One region of the Paraburkholderia nemoris genome, then DNA from elsewhere that is predicted to be linked to it. Evidence: predicted binding sites of a transcription regulator. Region 1 holds the regulator's gene; the other holds the start of a gene.
The links. The regulator HrcA, encoded in region 1, represses chaperone genes, less so after heat shock. The targets are predictions, from matches to a motif close to TTAGCACTCNNNNNNNNNGAGTGCTAA.
Positions count from the first base shown of each region.

Region 2: rpoH (RNA polymerase sigma factor RpoH) is a predicted target of HrcA. The motif match lies at 6,481-6,507, and genes of this name have one in related genera.

Region 1 is NZ_CAJNBO010000025.1:83,803-92,017, forward strand. Features, by position in the region: gene dnaK (molecular chaperone DnaK) at 1-739, opposite strand, end outside; gene KHO33_RS31255 (hypothetical protein) at 893-1,111, opposite strand; gene grpE (nucleotide exchange factor GrpE) at 1,181-1,765, opposite strand; gene KHO33_RS31265 (hypothetical protein) at 2,143-2,304, shown strand; gene KHO33_RS31270 (RNA-binding S4 domain-containing protein) at 2,276-2,683, opposite strand; gene hemH (ferrochelatase) at 2,692-3,762, opposite strand; gene hrcA (heat-inducible transcriptional repressor HrcA) at 3,938-4,957, opposite strand; gene KHO33_RS31285 (NAD kinase) at 5,171-6,073, shown strand; gene recN (DNA repair protein RecN) at 6,167-7,837, shown strand; gene glnE (bifunctional [glutamate--ammonia ligase]-adenylyl-L-tyrosine phosphorylase/[glutamate--ammonia-ligase] adenylyltransferase) at 7,867-8,215, opposite strand, start outside.
Region 2 is NZ_CAJNBO010000016.1:136,141-144,355, reverse strand. Features, by position in the region: gene nagE (N-acetylglucosamine-specific PTS transporter subunit IIBC) at 20-1,798, shown strand; gene cydX (cytochrome bd-I oxidase subunit CydX) at 1,957-2,073, opposite strand; gene cydB (cytochrome d ubiquinol oxidase subunit II) at 2,102-3,238, opposite strand; gene KHO33_RS24540 (cytochrome ubiquinol oxidase subunit I) at 3,273-4,868, opposite strand; gene cydP (cytochrome oxidase putative small subunit CydP) at 4,858-5,118, opposite strand; gene rpoH (RNA polymerase sigma factor RpoH) at 5,482-6,417, opposite strand; gene KHO33_RS24525 (acyloxyacyl hydrolase) at 6,782-7,357, shown strand; gene KHO33_RS24520 (nuclear transport factor 2 family protein) at 7,401-7,784, shown strand; partial or broken gene KHO33_RS24515 (2-isopropylmalate synthase) at 8,038-8,215, opposite strand, start outside.

The DNA.
Region 1 (8,215 bases):
TCTTGAACTCGCCGATGATGTAATCGATGATGCGTTGGTCGAAGTCTTCACCGCCGAGGAACGTGTCGCCGTTCGTGGACAGCACTTCGAACTGCATTTCGCCGTCAACGTCGGCGATTTCGATGATCGACACGTCGAACGTGCCGCCGCCCAAGTCATACACCGCGATCTTGCGGTCGCCCTTTTCGGCCTTGTCCAGACCGAATGCCAGAGCGGCTGCGGTCGGTTCGTTGATGATCCGCTTCACTTCCAGACCGGCGATGCGGCCTGCGTCTTTGGTAGCCTGACGCTGGCTGTCGTTGAAGTACGCGGGAACCGTAATCACGGCTTCGGTGACCGGCTCGCCGAGGTAATCTTCAGCGGTCTTCTTCATCTTGCGCAGCGTTTCCGCCGAGATTTGCGGCGGTGCGAGCTTCTGGTCGCGCACTTCGATCCATGCATCGCCGTTATCGGCTTTCATGATCTTGTAAGGCATCAGAGCGATGTCTTTCTGCACTTCCTTTTCTTCGAAGCGGCGACCGATCAGGCGCTTGACCGCGTACAGCGTGTTCTTCGGGTTCGTGACCGACTGACGCTTCGCAGGCGCGCCGACGAGAATCTCGCCGTCTTCCATGTAAGCGATGATCGACGGCGTGGTGCGCGCGCCTTCCGAGTTCTCGATCACCTTGACCGAATTGCCTTCCATGATCGCCACGCACGAGTTGGTCGTGCCGAGGTCGATACCGATGATTTTGCCCATTTTTACTAATCTCCTGACTTTGATCGCTGCGGGAATCGCCGTTTTTGCCCATCTGGCGGTACGGCGATCCGCTCTGAATTCCTACCTGCACTCAACATAAGTGCGTCCGCATCGTTTTCAAGACCTCTTTTGCGATGCGGTCTTTAATTTTTTTCAATCGGTCGAACTTTTGCCGCTTTTTTCACCATTTGCCGCGCTGCCGACCACATTGGCCGCACGGATCGTTTCCCGCGCGACCGCGACCGTCGCCTCGAACTGCCCAAGGCCGTGCTGGCCGGTTGCCCGGCCGAGCCGCTGGCCTCGGCAAAAGAAGAGCCATGTGGGCACGCTGCAGAGCATGACCGCAGTGGCGTCGACGGGAATGTTGGCCATAACGGCGCCTGTCAGGCGGCCCGGCTGATAAACGGCTTCTGCTGCGGCCCGTGCCGCAGCGTGGGCTGCTTACTTCGGCGCCGCGACAGTCACAAGGGCCGGACGCAGCACGCGGTCGGCGATCACGAAGCCTTTTTGCAGCACAGCAACGACGGTGTTCGGTTCCTGGTCGGCCGGCACCATCGAAATAGCCTGATGGCGGTGCGGGTCGAACTTCTCACCAACCGGGTTCAGGGCGACGACGCGGCCCTTTTCCAGCGCGCCGGAGAGCTGGCGCAACGTGAGTTCGACGCCTTCGCGGACCTTCTGCAGGTCGTCGGACGAGTGGGCAACCGCCGCCTCGAGACTGTCGACCACCGGCAGCAAATGCTCAGCGAAGCTTTCGATCGCGAACTTGTGGGCCTTGGCGACATCTTCCTGGGCGCGGCGGCGCACGTTCTCAGTCTCCGCCTTTGCCCGCAGGAAGCTTTCCTGCATCTCGGCAAGCTTGGCTTCTGCTTCGGCCAATGCGGCTTCCGCGCCGGTTGCCGGCGCTTCAGGCGCTGCGTTTGCAGCCGCGTCCTGCTGGGGCGCCGCAGCCTCGGCGGCCTGGCGCGCGGTTTCGTCGGCGGGCGTGGGATTCTGGCTCGTCGGGTTCTCTTGCGTGTTTTCCATGTCGCTGAAAGTCGTTTAAAAGTTAAAGCTATCGGTGGCGGCAACGCGTCGAAAACCGCCGCAATTTGTGCGTTGCAAAATTGCGACAGACAACTTACTACGTTAACGCGTATCGAAACGGCAGATGGGGCCGGAAAGACCCAATTCAAGCGCCTCTCCCGGAACTTTTCACACCGCGGACGTGCGGCAGAAATGCCCGGTTACAACCATTATTGCGTCGCAATCAGATTGAGATTGAGTGCGCTCAACAAGTGGCCTATGCTCCATTAAAGCGTCGGAAAAGACACGTTAACCCTAATCTAACGTAAGCCTTACCGATAATTTTCAATTCCACCTGATTCGCCTGTTTCCATCTGAATCTTCCCAAGGGGAGTACCGTGAAACTGACCTTTGCAATATCGGTGGTCGCATTGGTACTGATCGCGGGCACCACGACCATCTGCATGTCCGGGGCCGTCAACGATCACACCACCGAATACGGCGGTGTGCACGCGACGATGGAACAATTGTTCAATCCCCACCTGAAAGTTTGTCGATAGTGCGCCGGTCGCGCTTGGTCGGCCTGCCATGCAAAGCGGCGGCCGGTTCGCGGTATGTCTTGCGCCGCTCCTGCTCGACCTGCCGCTTCACCTTGCTCTCTTCCGTTTCCGCATAAAGCGTCTGCGCGACGCTGGCCGGGCCGCGCACGTCGCATACGCCCAGCACTTCCACCTGCCAGACAATCCGCTCGATTTCGATCTCGACCAGGTCGCCTACGCGCACCTCCTTGGCCGGTTTGACGCTCGCGCCGCCGATGCGCACGTGCGCTTTTTCGACGGCATCCGCCGCGAGCGAGCGTGTCTTGAAGAAGCGCGCCGCCCAAAGCCATTTGTCGATGCGCAGCTTCGCGCCCGGTTCGGTTGAAATCCTGTAGTTCATGAGCCTGCTTAAGCCCCAGTCGTGTGCGGCACCGGCACTGCTTGCACGGGCCAGCCCTGCAGATTCTGCGCGACGATCTCGCCAAGCGCGGCAATCCACGGCTGCGAGGCGTTCAGGCAGGGAATCCGATGAAATTCCTTACCGCCCGCCTGCAGGAACTCGTCGCGCACCTCCATGCCGATTTCTTCGATCGTTTCAAGGCAGTCGGCGGTAAAACCCGGACAGAACACGTCGGCACGCCGCACGCCCGCCGAGCCCAATTCCTTCAGCGTGGGTGCGGTGTACGGCTGCAGCCACTCAGCCTTGCCGAAGCGCGACTGAAACGTGACGCGGCATTCCACCTGCGTCAAGCCCAATGCCTGCGTCAACAATGCGCCGGTCTGCTGGCATTGCTCGTGGTACGGATCACCGAGATCCATCGTGCGCTTGGGCACGCCGTGAAAACTCAGCACCAGCTTGTCGCCTGCCGCGAAATCCGGCCGGCCGTGCTGGTGCCAGTAGTGGTGCACCTGAGCGGCGAGCGCGGCGATATACGCCGGATGATCGGCGTACTGGCGCACCGTACGGATTTCCGGCTGATTGCGCATGCGCTTCAAGGCCGAAAAGGCGTCGTCGAAAGCCGTGGCCGTGGTCGACGAGGAGTATTGCGGATACATGGGCATCAGCAACACGCGCTCGGCGCCGGCCAGCTTGAGCTGGTTCAGCATGGCCGGAATGCCGGGCGTGCCATAGCGCATCGCGTAGTCGACCAGCACCGTGTAGTCGTTCAATTGCAGCAGATGGCGCAAACCCTCCACCTGCTTCTCCGTAAAGACACGCAGCGGCGAACCTTCCGGCATCCACACGGCCGCGTACTTCTTCGCTGACGCGGGGCTCCGGAACGGCAAAATCAACACGCGCAGGATCACCTGCCACAGCAGCGCCGGAATTTCGACCACACGCGGATCGGACAGGAACTGCGCAAGATAGCGCCGGACCGCACGCGGCGTCGGCGCGTCGGGCGTGCCGAGATTGATCAGCAACACGGCGACACGGTGTGACGTGGCGTTCTGTGATGGCCGCTCGAGGTCGAAGCGCATAGGCAGCAGGGATAACCGCTTGGGGCGGAGAGTCGTTCAGGTGGAATTCATTATAGCGGCGCGGTCCATTGCAAGGTCCGCCAGGGACCCCTGGCCATTCGGCCAATTGGCAAGACGCGCGCCGTCGCGCATCATTTGCAGCATGAGATGTGCCGCGGCCAACGGTGGCCGCAGGTTACTGCTGGCTGAGCGTCAGGGAAAGCAGCCGCGCGGTGATGTCCACGATTGGGATCACGCGGTTGTAAGCCATGCGGGTCGGCCCGATCACGCCGAGCGTGCCGACAATCTTGCCGTTCACCTCATAAGGCGCGGTGACGACGCTCATTTCCTCGATCGGCACGAGATTCGACTCGCCGCCAATGAAGATCTGCACGCCCGCGGCGTGACTCGACACGTCGAGCAATTGAAGGAGGCTGGTCTTTTGGTCGAACACATCGAACAGCTTGCGCAAGCGCGCCATATCCGACGACAGGTCGGCGACTTCAAGCAGGTTGCGCTCGCCGGAAATCAGCACGGTCTCGCCGGTGTCGGACTCATCCGTGCTGGCCGTGACCGCGGCATGCATCAGCGTGGTCATGTCGCCACGCAATTCGTCGATTTCTTCGCGCAGGCGGCGGCGCACGTCGTCGAACGAGAGGCCCGCGAAGTGCGCGTTGATGTAATTGGAGGCTTCCACCAGCTGCGACGGCGAAAAGTCGCGCTGGGTTGCCATGATGCGGTTCTGTACGTCACCCTCGGGCGTCACGATGATCAGCAGGATGCGCTTGTCCGACAGGCGCATGAATTCGATCTGCTTGAACACGTGGCTGCGGCGCGGCGTAAGCACCACACCGGCGAACTGCGACAGATTGGACAGCACGCTGGCCGCTGCGGCGACGACTTTCTGCGGTTCGCCCGCCTGCAGCGTAGTCTTGACGATACGCATCACCGCTTCTTCGTCAGCGGCGGATTCCACCGTCAGCATGGTGTCGACGAACAGCCGGTAGCCGCGTGGCGTCGGGATCCGGCCGGCCGACGTATGCGGACTGATGACGAGCCCCAGGTCCTCGAGATCGGACATCACGTTGCGGATCGTGGCCGGGCTCAGTTCGAGGCCGGAATAGCGTGACAACGTGCGCGAGCCGACCGGCTGACCTTCGGCGATATAGCGCTCGATCAGCGTTTTGAGGAGGGTTTGTGCGCGGGGATCTAGCATGACGGAAAATTTTAGCTCAATGACGCGGCCACAGCGAGCGCTAACGGCGCCAACCCCTGACTATCGCGCCACCTGTTGGCGGGGCAGCGCCTGTCATCAATGTTTCACCATTCTAACGATAATCCTCCAATGCGCTGGCAGCCCGTTTGCGCAGGCCCGTCACCGGGTCTGTCTGCGGTTCTTTTCAGGCCCTACCTATGGTGTAATGCCGGCATGCAAGTGACCAGCCAGTTCAAGACCGTCGCGCTCGTCGGGCGCAACAATACGCCGGGCATCGGCGAGCCGCTGACCGCGCTCGCCTCGTGCATCGCGAAGCGCGGCTTCGAGGTCGTATTTGAAGCCGACACCGCCGCCGAAATCGGCGTCACCGACTATCCGGCGCTGCGTCCGGCCGAGATCGGCGCGCGCGCCGACGTTGCCGTGGTGCTAGGCGGCGACGGCACGATGCTAGGCATTGGCCGCCAGCTTGCGCCCTACCGCACGCCGCTGATCGGCATCAACCACGGCCGCCTGGGCTTCATTACCGACATTCCGATCTCCGACATGCGCGAGATCGTGCCGCAAATGCTCTCCGGGAACTTCGAGCGCGAAGAGCGCATGCTGCTCGAGGCGCGCATCATGCGCGACGGCACCCCGATCTATCACGCACTTGCCTTCAACGACGTGGTGGTCAACCGCAGCGGTTTCTCGGGGATGGCGGAACTGCATGTCTCGGTGGACGGGCGCTTCATGTACAACCAGCGCTCGGACGGCCTGATCGTCGCCACGCCAACGGGTTCGACGGCCTACGCGCTATCCTCGCAGGGGCCGATCCTGCATCCGCAATTGCAAGGGATCGTACTGGTGCCGATCGCGCCGCATGCGTTGTCGAACCGGCCAATCGTGCTGCCGGACGACTCGAAGGTGAGCATCCAGATCGTCTCGGGCCGCGAAGTGAACGTCAATTTCGACATGCAGTCGTTCACTTCGCTGGAATTGGGCGACACGATCGAAGTGCGCCGCTCGCGCCATACGGTGCCGATGCTGCACCCGGTCGGCTACAGCCATTTCGCCACGTTGCGCAAGAAGCTGCACTGGAACGAATACCCGTCGCACGAAGAAGATACCAAGCCCTGAGCGGCCCCGAACGCCGGAAAACCGGAACGCCGGGCCGCCGGAACACGAACGCCGCCGCCGAACCCTGAATCTCAAGCTCACCAGACGACCTCCATGCTTCGCCACCTCTCGATACGCGACTTCGTCATCGTCGCCGCGCTCGACCTCGAATTCGACAGCGGCTTTACCGTTTTCTCAGGCGAAACAGGCGCCGGCAAGTCGATCCTGATCGACGCGCTGGCCCTCGCGCTCGGCGCCCGCGCCGATGCGAACGTGGTGCGCACCGGCGAGAGCCGTGCCGACATTACCGCGGAATTCGAGACGCATGCGCAAGTCGAGCAATGGCTCGACGAGCAGGCGCTCGGCACGACCGCCGACGACGGCCATCACGGCGGCACCGTCATGCTGCGTCGGGTGGTGGACGCGAACGGCCGCTCGCGCGCGTTCATCAACGGGACGGCGGCGACGCTCGCGCAGTTGCGCGAAGTCGGCGAGATGCTGGTGGATATTCACGGGCAGCATGCGCACCAGTTGCTGATGCGTCCGGACGCGCAGCGCGAACTGTTCGACACCCACGCGGGCCTCACGGAGACCGCGGTAGCCGTCACGCGTGCATGGCGGTCGTGGCGCGACAAGGTTCAGGCGGTCGAACATGCGCAAACGCGCGACCGCGAACTGCAACTGGAGCGCGAGCGTCTCGCCTGGCAGCTCACCGAGCTGGACAAACTTTCGCCGCAACCGGGCGAATGGGAGGAGGTCAACACCGAGCACCGGCGCCTGTCGCACTCGGCCAATCTGATCGACGGTGTTCAAGGGGCGCTCGGCGCGCTGTCCGAATCTGATGAAGCGATGATCACGCATCTCGCCTCGATCGTGTCGAAGGTGCGCGACCTCGCCGAGATCGACCCGGCGCTGAACGACGTGCTGGCGGCGCTGGAACCGGCAGAAATCCAGTTGCAGGAAGCGGCCTATTCACTCAGCCACTACGCACAAAAGCTCGAACTGGATCCCGACCGGCTCGCCCAGGTCGAAAAGCGTCTCGACGCGCTGCACTCGGCCGCACGCAAATTCCGCCTGCAACCTGAGACGCTGCCCGAAGAACACGAAGCGCGTCGCGCCCAACTTGCCGCGCTCGACGCCGCCGCCGATCTCGACAGCCTCCACGCGGCCGAAGCCAAAGCCAAAGAAGCCTTCCTCGCGGAAGCGAAAAAGCTGTCGAAGGCACGCGCCAAGGCCGGCAAGGCCTTGGGCGCAGCGGTGACAACCGGCATGCAGGAACTGTCGATGAAAGGCGGCAGCTTCGAAGTGGCCTTGATGCCGTTGCCGGAAGGTGGCGCTCACGGGCTCGAGCAAGTCGAATTCCGCGTCGCCGGTCATGCCGGCGTGCCGCTGCGGCCGCTCGCGAAGGTCGCCTCAGGCGGGGAACTGGCGCGGATCAGCCTCGCTCTCGCGGTCATTGCGAGCGCTGCGAGTCCGACTCCAACCCTGATCTTCGACGAAGTGGATACCGGAATCGGCGGCGGCGTCGCCGAAGTGGTTGGGCGCTTGCTGCATCAACTGGGGCAAGCACGTCAGGTGCTGTGCGTCACGCACTTGCCGCAAGTCGCCGCGCGCGGCGACCATCATTTCCAGGTGGCGAAGTCGGGCAACGGTAAAGGCGGCACGGTCAGCAGTGTGACCTCACTCGACCGCGCGAGCCGCGTCGAAGAAGTCGCGCGCATGCTCGGCGGCCTGGAGATCACCGCCACCACCCGCAAGCACGCGAAGGAAATGCTGGCGGCCTAGGAACGCGGGCTGGAAATCGTCGCTGATCCTCAGCCAAACACCCGCTTCCACAGCCTCAGCACCGCTTCGCGCTCCGTCACCACGAGCGCCGGATCGACGCGCGCCTTTTCCATCCCATCCAGCCGCAGTTGGTGCTGCAACTTCCGGTAGGTCCGATAAGCCGCCCCGACCGTCTCCGCTTCCGCCTCGCTCATCAGGCCGAAGCGGGACACTTCGCGCAGCAATGCGATGTTGCCAGTATTGCGGATCAGTTCGGGATCGCTCGCCGCATGCAGCAGCACCCAGTACTGCACGGTGAATTCGATATCAACCATGCCGCCGCGATCGTGCTTCAGGTCGAACAGCGCCGTATGGTTCGGATGCCCTGCCTCGACGCGC
Region 2 (8,215 bases), on a different contig from region 1:
ACAAGGATTGGAGGTGTCAATGGATGGGAATCCGTTTCTGAAGATTCAGCGCCTGGGACGCGCGCTGATGCTGCCGATAGCAGTACTGCCGGTTGCCGGCCTGCTGCTGCGATTGGGCCAACCCGATGTGTTCAACATCAAGATGATCGCCGACGCCGGCGGCGCGATCTTCGACAACCTGCCGTTGCTGTTCGCAATCGGCGTGGCGGTCGGCTTTGCGAAAGACAATAACGGCGTGGCAGGTCTCGCGGGTGCGATCGGTTATCTGGTCGAAATCGCGGTGATGAAGGATATCAACGACAAGCTCAACATGGGCGTGTTGTCCGGGATCGTGGCGGGTATCGTCGCGGGCTTGCTGTACAACAAGTACAAGGACATCAAGCTGCCAGACTACCTCGCATTCTTCGGAGGGAAACGCTTCGTGCCGATTGTCACCGGCGTGGTCTGTCTGGTGATAGGCATTGTGTTCGGCTATGTATGGCAGCCGGTGCAAGGCGTCATCGATACGGCCGGCCATTGGCTGACCACCGCGGGTGCGCTCGGCGCGTTCGTGTTCGGCGTGCTGAACCGTTTGCTGCTCGTCACGGGTCTGCATCACATCCTCAATTCGCTGACGTGGTTCGTGTTCGGCACCTTCACGCCGCCGGGTGGCGCGCCGGTGACGGGCGACCTGCATCGCTTCTTCGCGGGCGACCCGACTGCGGGCACGTTCATGACGGGCTTCTTCCCGGTCATGATGTTCGGCCTGCCGGCCGCGTGTCTTGCGATGTATCACGAAGCACCGAAAGAACGTCGCGCGATGGTGTTCGGCTTGCTGGCGTCGATGGCGCTCACCTCGTTCCTGACGGGTGTGACTGAGCCGATCGAATTCAGCTTCATGTTCCTCGCGCCGGTGCTGTATGCGATCCACGCGGTGCTGACGGGCTTGTCGCTGGCAATCTGCTCGGCGCTCGGGATTCATCTCGGCTTCACCTTCTCGGCTGGCTTTATCGACTATGTGCTGAACTACGGCCTGTCGACCAAGGGCTGGTGGGCGATTCCGATCGGCCTCGTGTACATGGTCGTGTACTACGGTCTGTTCCGCTTCTTCATCCGCAAGTTCAACATGGCAACGCCGGGTCGTGAACCTGCTGCCGAAGAAGAACAGATCGAGTCGTTTGCGGCTGGCGGTTTTGTGTCGCCGGTGGCGGGTGCCGCCGTGCCGCGCGCACAGCGTTATATCGCTGCGCTGGGTGGTGCGTCGAACCTGTCGGTGGTGGATGCCTGCACGACGCGTCTGCGTCTGTCGGTGGTCGATGCCAACAAGGTCTCGGAAAGCGAACTGAAGACGATCGGCGCGCGCGGTGTGCTCAAGCGCGGCTCGACCAATGTGCAGGTGATCATCGGACCGGAAGCGGACATTATCGCCGATGAAATTCGCACGGTGATCGCACAAGGCGGTGGCGATGCGGTGAAGCCGGTGGCTGCTGCTGCGCCTGCTGTCGCTGCGGCTCCTGTGGCGGCTGCAGGCGGTGCTCACGGCGGTCCGCTCGACCCGGATCCGTTGCGTTGGCTCGCCGTGTTCGGCGGCGCGGGCAACGTCGTGTCGCTGGATGCCGTGGCGGCAACGCGTCTTCGGATCGTGGTTCGCGATCCGTCGGCGGTTGATCGTCAACGTCTTGCTACGCTCGATACTGCATGGGTTTCGGCCGACACGTTCCACATCGTCGTTGGCGACGCGGCCCAGCGCTACGCCGCGCAACTGGCGACGCGTCTGACGCCCGATACGGGTGCCGGTACGGCGCCGCAGCCGGCGTAATGCAACGTTGAGGAGCGACCTGCGCCGCTCCGTTGTTACGCTTCTGTTCCGATGAAGCAGCATAAAAAGCAGCAATAAAAAAGCGGCACCTTGATTCAAGGTGCCGCTTTTACGTTTACCGGCTTGAGCCTAACGGCGCGCGACCGGCAACGGATCCATCAACGTGCTTTCTGCTTACCCGCTTCCAAAGGCCGGCGCGTTTCCAGCCACATCACGTTGATAACGCCGAATGCCAACGCTACGCCAATGCCGAGAATCCAACTGAAATACCACATCACAAACTCCTGTTATCCGTATTCCTGATCAATACATTGAATGGTGATTTTCTTCGAGCGCCGCGGCGGTCATCTTGCCTCGCATCACGCGATACACCCAGCTCGTGTAGATCAGGACGATCGGCAGGAAAATGATCACGGCGATCAGCATGATCTGCAGCGTCATGCGGCTCGAGGTCGAATCCCAGACGGTCAGACTGCTGCGGCCGTCGAGCGAAGAGGGCATGATGAACGGGAACATCGAGAAGCCCGCCGTCAGGATCACGCCGATGATCATCAGCGAGGTCGACAGGAAGGCGCTCTTTTCAAAACGCGAGCGCGCCAGCAACAAGGCAAGCACGCCACCCACGAGGCCGGCCACGGGCGCGATCACCATCCACGGATAGTTTGCGTAGTTGGTGAGCCACAAACCGGGCGCTCCGATCACGTTCTTCAGCAGCGGGTTGGCCACCGTATCGAGCGGCGCGGCGTCGACGATCTGATAGCCGCCGATCATCGTAGCAATCAGTGCGCCGGCAAGCAGGAACAGCACCACGGCCGCGAGCGAAGCGATCCGCAGCGCGAGCGATGCACGCTCGGCAACGACGTCGTCCGCCTTCATCTTCACGAAGGCTGCGCCGTGCGCGGCCAGCATCGACACGCTGACGAGTCCGCACAGTACGGCGAACGGGTTGAGCAGCGCGAAGAAACTGCCGTGATACGTAACGCGCAGATCGGTGTCGAACGAGAACGGCACGCCTTGCAGCAGGTTGCCGAAGGCCACGCCGAACACCAACGCCGGCACGAAGCCGCCGACAAACAACGCCCAATCCCATGCGCTGCGCCAGCGCGGGTCTTCACGCTTGCTGCGGTAGTCGAAGCCGACCGGCCGAAAAAACAGCGAGAACAGCACGAGCAGCATCGCGAAGTAGAAGCCGGAGAACGACGCGGCGTACACCAGCGGCCACGCGGCGAACATCGCGCCACCCGCTGTGATGAGCCACACCTGGTTGCCTTCCCACGTTGCGCCGACCGTGTTGACGACGATGCGTCGCTCGGCATCGGTTTTGGCGATGAACGGCAGCAGAATCGCCGCGCCCATGTCGAAGCCGTCGGTGAGCGCGAAGCCGATCAGCAGCACGCCGATCAACACCCACCAGATCAGTTTGAGGGTTGCGTAATCCATGATGATCTTTCCCTTGGAACAGAGTGGCGGCGAATCATGCGGCCGTGTTGGTCGGCAGCGACTGATTCAGCGGCTGTTGTTGTTCGTGGTGATAGCGCCCCGTGTGCAGCGACGAAGGCCCGAGCCGCGCGTACTTGAACATCAGCATGATTTCGATGATGAACAGCACCGTGTAGAACACGACGAAGCCGGCAATGCTCAGGTACAGATCGCCCGGTGTCAGACTCGATGCGGACAATGCGGTCGGCAGAATGCCGGCAATGGTCCACGGTTGACGGCCCACTTCAGCAACGATCCAGCCGAATTCAGCGGCGAGCCACGGCAACGGAATTGCCCACACAGCCCAGCGCAGGAACCAGCGGCGTTTCTCCAGGAGCAGGGAGCGCTGAGCGCAAAACCAGAACGCCAGCACGAAGGTCGCAAGAAACAGAATGCCGAGGCCGACCATCAGGCGGAACGAGAAGAACACGGGCGCCACAGGCGGAATCGTCTTCTTGGCGGCCTGCACGATCTGATCCGGCGTGGCATCGGTGACGTTCGGAGTGAACTGCTTGAGCATCAGGCCGTAGCCGAGGTCTTTCTTGTGTGCGTCGAAAGCGGCTTTGGCTTCGTCCGTGACATCGCCTTGCTTCAGCTTTTGCAGTGCGGCGTAGGCGAGCATGCCGTTTTTGATGCGCACTTCGTTCTGCGCCATCAGGTCTTTCAGGCCGACCACCGGTTCGTCGATTGAGCGCGTGGCGATGAGGCCGAGCGCATATGGAATCCGGATCGCATAGTCGGTGCGTTCTTCCTTCTGATTCGGAATGCCGATGATCGTGAACGGTGCAGGTGCGGGGGCCGTTTCCCATTCGGATTCGATGGCGGCCAGCTTGACCTGCTGAACTTCGCCAGTGCGGTAACCGGATTCGTCGCCGAGCACGATCACGCACAGTGTCGAGGCCAAACCGAAGCCGGCGGCGATAGCGAACGAGCGCAAGGCGAACTCGGTGTCGCGGCGCTTCAGCAGATACCACGACGACACACCGAGCACGAACATCGAAGCGGTGACGTAACCGGCCGACACGGTGTGCACGAACTTCACCTGCGCGACCGGATTGAACAGCACCGAGAAGATGCTGTCGAGCTCCATGCGCATGGTCTGGTAGTTGAAGGTGGCGCCGACCGGATTGTTCATCCAGCCGTTGGCCACCAGAATCCACAGCGCCGACAGGTTCGAACCGAGCGCAACGAGGAATGTGACGCTCACGTGCTGCACTTTCGAGAGCCGGTTCCAGCCGAAGAAGAACAAACCGACGAATGTCGACTCGAGGAAGAACGCCATCAACCCTTCAACGGCCAGCGGCACGCCGAAGATGTCGCCGACATAGTGCGAGTAGTACGACCAGTTGGTGCCGAACTGGAACTCCAGCGTGAGACCGGTGGTGACGCCCATCGCAAAGTTGATGCCGAACAGCTTGCCCCAGAACTGGGTCATGTCCTTGTAGATCTGCTTGCCGGTCATCACATAGACGGACTCCATGATGACGAGCAGCCAGGACAGACCGAGCGTGAGCGGCACGAACAGAAAGTGATAAAGCGCCGTGATGGCGAACTGGAGGCGCGACAGTTCTACGACTTCGCTAACGGGCATGTTGACCACCTTGGGACGGATGCGAGGCAGGCACGGACAGCAGCGCCTGCGCGACTTGTTCAGGCGGCAGCGACATATGCTCCGCCTGCGGATGATTGAAAAATGCGTACTTGAGCGCCATCAGCAGTGCGAATTTGATGGCAAGGACGATGGCGATATCCCGCGCCAGCGTCGGACCGCGCGCCCAGGCAGCGAGCCGCTTGCGCAGGCTCGAGCGAGGGTTGCTATTGCGATTCAGGGCTATGGTCATGATCGGTAGAAGGCAACTTCACACCGGTTTAACCGGCTGGATCCAGGCCGTTTCAGGGACCTGGCGAGTTCATCCCGATTCTAGGAGCAATGACCTTGCGCGCGTAAGTTCGGCACTGCGGCATTGGGTCGCGAACGTCGCACCGTGCGGACAGTATTGCTATGAGGGTTGTGATACGTCAAGAAACACGTGTTTGGCTGGCATGTTCTTGAGTGAGCGAGTGCGAGTGCGAGCGCGTTTGCTTTGCGATTGAGAGCACGTATCGGCGAGTGGGCACAAAAAAGCCCTGCCTTCTTGCGAGGGCAGGGCTTTGCAGCGAAACAGTGCGCGCCGGACGAGCCGGCACGACGCGAGCTTTAAGTGTTACGCATATTCAGTCAACGCGCCGCGCATTTTCTTCATTGCGCTCGCCTCGATCTGGCGAATGCGTTCGGCCGACACGCCGAACTCGTCGGCCAGTTCGTGCAGCGTCGAGCCACCCGAACCGTCGTCTTCCACCTTCAGCCAGCGTGCCTCGATGATGCGGCGGCTGCGGGCGTCCAGCGCGTCAAGCGCGCTCGCGATACCGTCGCTTTGCAGCTTGTCGCGTTGGCGCGAAGCCAGCACGGCAGTCGGCTCGCTATGCGAGTCGGCGAGGTAGGCGATCGGCGCGTACGACTCTTCGCCGTCTTCGACCTGGCCTTCCAGCGCGATATCGCCGCCGGACAAGCGCGTTTCCATCTCGGCCACTTCTTCACGCTTGACGTTCAGCTCTTTGGCGAGACCTTCGATCTCGTCCGGCGTGAATGCACCCAGACCCTGCTTGTGGCTGCGCAGGTTGAAGAACAGCTTGCGCTGCGCCTTGGTGGTGGCGACCTTCACCATCCGCCAGTTGCGCAGAATGTATTCGTGGATCTCAGCCTTGATCCAGTGCATGGCGTACGACACGAGGCGTACGTTTTGCTCGGGGTCAAAGCGCTTCACGGCCTTCATCAGGCCGATATTGCCTTCCTGGATCAGGTCGGCATGCGGCAGCCCATAACCCAGGTAATTGCGCGCGATCGATACGACCAGCCGCAGGTGCGACAGGACGAGACGGCGCGCGGACCCAAGGTTGTCCTGCTCGCGAAATTCGGTGGCGAACTGGCGTTCTTCCGCCGGCGTCAGCATCGGAATCCGATTTACGGCCTGGATGTAGGCGTCGATATTGCCCAGTTGACCGGGCAGCAGCGAGGAATGCGAGAGCGCCAGCGCACCTGCCGAAGCGGCCTTAGCCGACGACGGGCTCAAAGTACTCGGAAGGGTCATTGCATGGCTCACGTAGGAAACTCCTTTGGAATCAGACAAAAGCGTATTCAGTTAAAACGACTCCAGCGTTGGATGTTAGCACTCTGATTTATCGAGTGCTAATACTTAGAGGCCGTAGGGACATCCAAGTTCCGCAAATTCCTATTGAAATTTTGGTTTTGATAGTCATGGTATACCTTTACGGGCAGATGTGTGCGGGCCGCAGGATTTACCTGACAAAACGCCTTCATTCTTATAAGTGACCGATATTTTCTAAAATAGAAGTGACTAATTGCGAAAATTTCACTTTCTTCATACGATCCACCGGATGTACATTGTCTTTAGAATAAACGGGACATTGTTCCGTTGACCAACGTTCGGCTAGCTCGGGTGTGCGATGAAGAACAAAAAAAATTCGTTGCGTGGTCTGGTTCTAAAAGGCGCTTCAGCGGCCATCCTGGCGGTCATCCTGTTTGGCGCTTCGGGACTGGCGGCAGCCGACCAGTTCGGCGTGCAGATAGCCGGTGGCCTCGGAGATCACCACATTAAAAAACTCGATCTCGGCCTGGTCTGGGATCCGAATCTGACGTGGTGGCAGATCGGTGATTGGCACTTTTCGCTGATCGGCGAAGCGCACGTGGCCTGGTGGCATACCGACGAAGGAAATGTGCACGAGAACATCGGCGAGATCGGTGTGACGCCGATCATTCGCTTCATCGACGGAGCGGGTGCGATTCGCCCTTACATCGAAGCGGGTGCCGGTATCCGCCTTCTGACGAGTCCGAGAATCTCCACTGACCTCACGCTCGCGACCGCGTTCCAGTTCGCCTCCATGGCGGGAGTCGGCCTGCAATTCGGCAGTCACCAGCAGTACCAGGCGGGCTACCGCTTCCAGCATATTTCCAATGGCGGTATCAAAGAGCCGAATCCTGGTATAAATTTCCACCAGCTATATTTGCAATATAACTTCTGACGACCGTGGCCACGTTCGGCTTACCGGTGCAAGGGGCTGAGCAATGGCGGCAAAGACAATCGAAGCGATTCGCGGGCTCGAGCGTGAGCGCTTCCGTGCGATGGTCGACGGCGACGGACAGTCGCTCGATACGCTGCTCGCGGAGAACGTGAGCTATGTCCATACGAACGGCAAGCGTGAAACGAAGCGACAGTTCATCGACGGTATTACCGCCGGGCGCCGCCGCTATCGGCAGATCGAAGTGCAGTCGCAAGAAGTGCTGCTGGTGGGGCGCGAGACCTGCGTCGTCACCGGGCGCGCGCTGATCGAAATGGAAGCGAACAACGGCGCGCTGCTGTTTCCGATCGCGTACACGGCGATTCACACACAGGAAGATGGGCAATGGCGTCTGATCGCCTGGCAGGCGACGCGTTGCGCGATCGAGTGAGCCTTGTGAGCCCACTCCGTTTCGCTAGTCGCAGTTGGTGAGCGCCTTGTGAGCGCTCGAACGGCACGAGCATGCGGGTTGCACCGCTCATGCTGAATTTGCCGCCTCGTGGTGGGTCGACCAGGCGGGTTTTGATCCAGTTGCGCCGCCGCTAATGCGGTCCAAACGGGGAGGGCGGCTCCGCCCCGTCTCAAGTCACTCAGGCAGCTACGCGCTGCAGATCCTCATCGCTCCACACCGGCCGCTTTGCAGCTTCACTCGCATACGGATGCCGCGGATGCACCGGAATCTGATTGCATCGCTCGACCACGCGCCGCACCGCATCAATGTCTGAAAAGTCGAGGCCCGGATCGACGCCCTGCGCGTGAAGGTTCATCGCGAGCGTAACGAGGTCCATGTTGCCGGTGCGCTCGCCATTGCCGAACAGACAT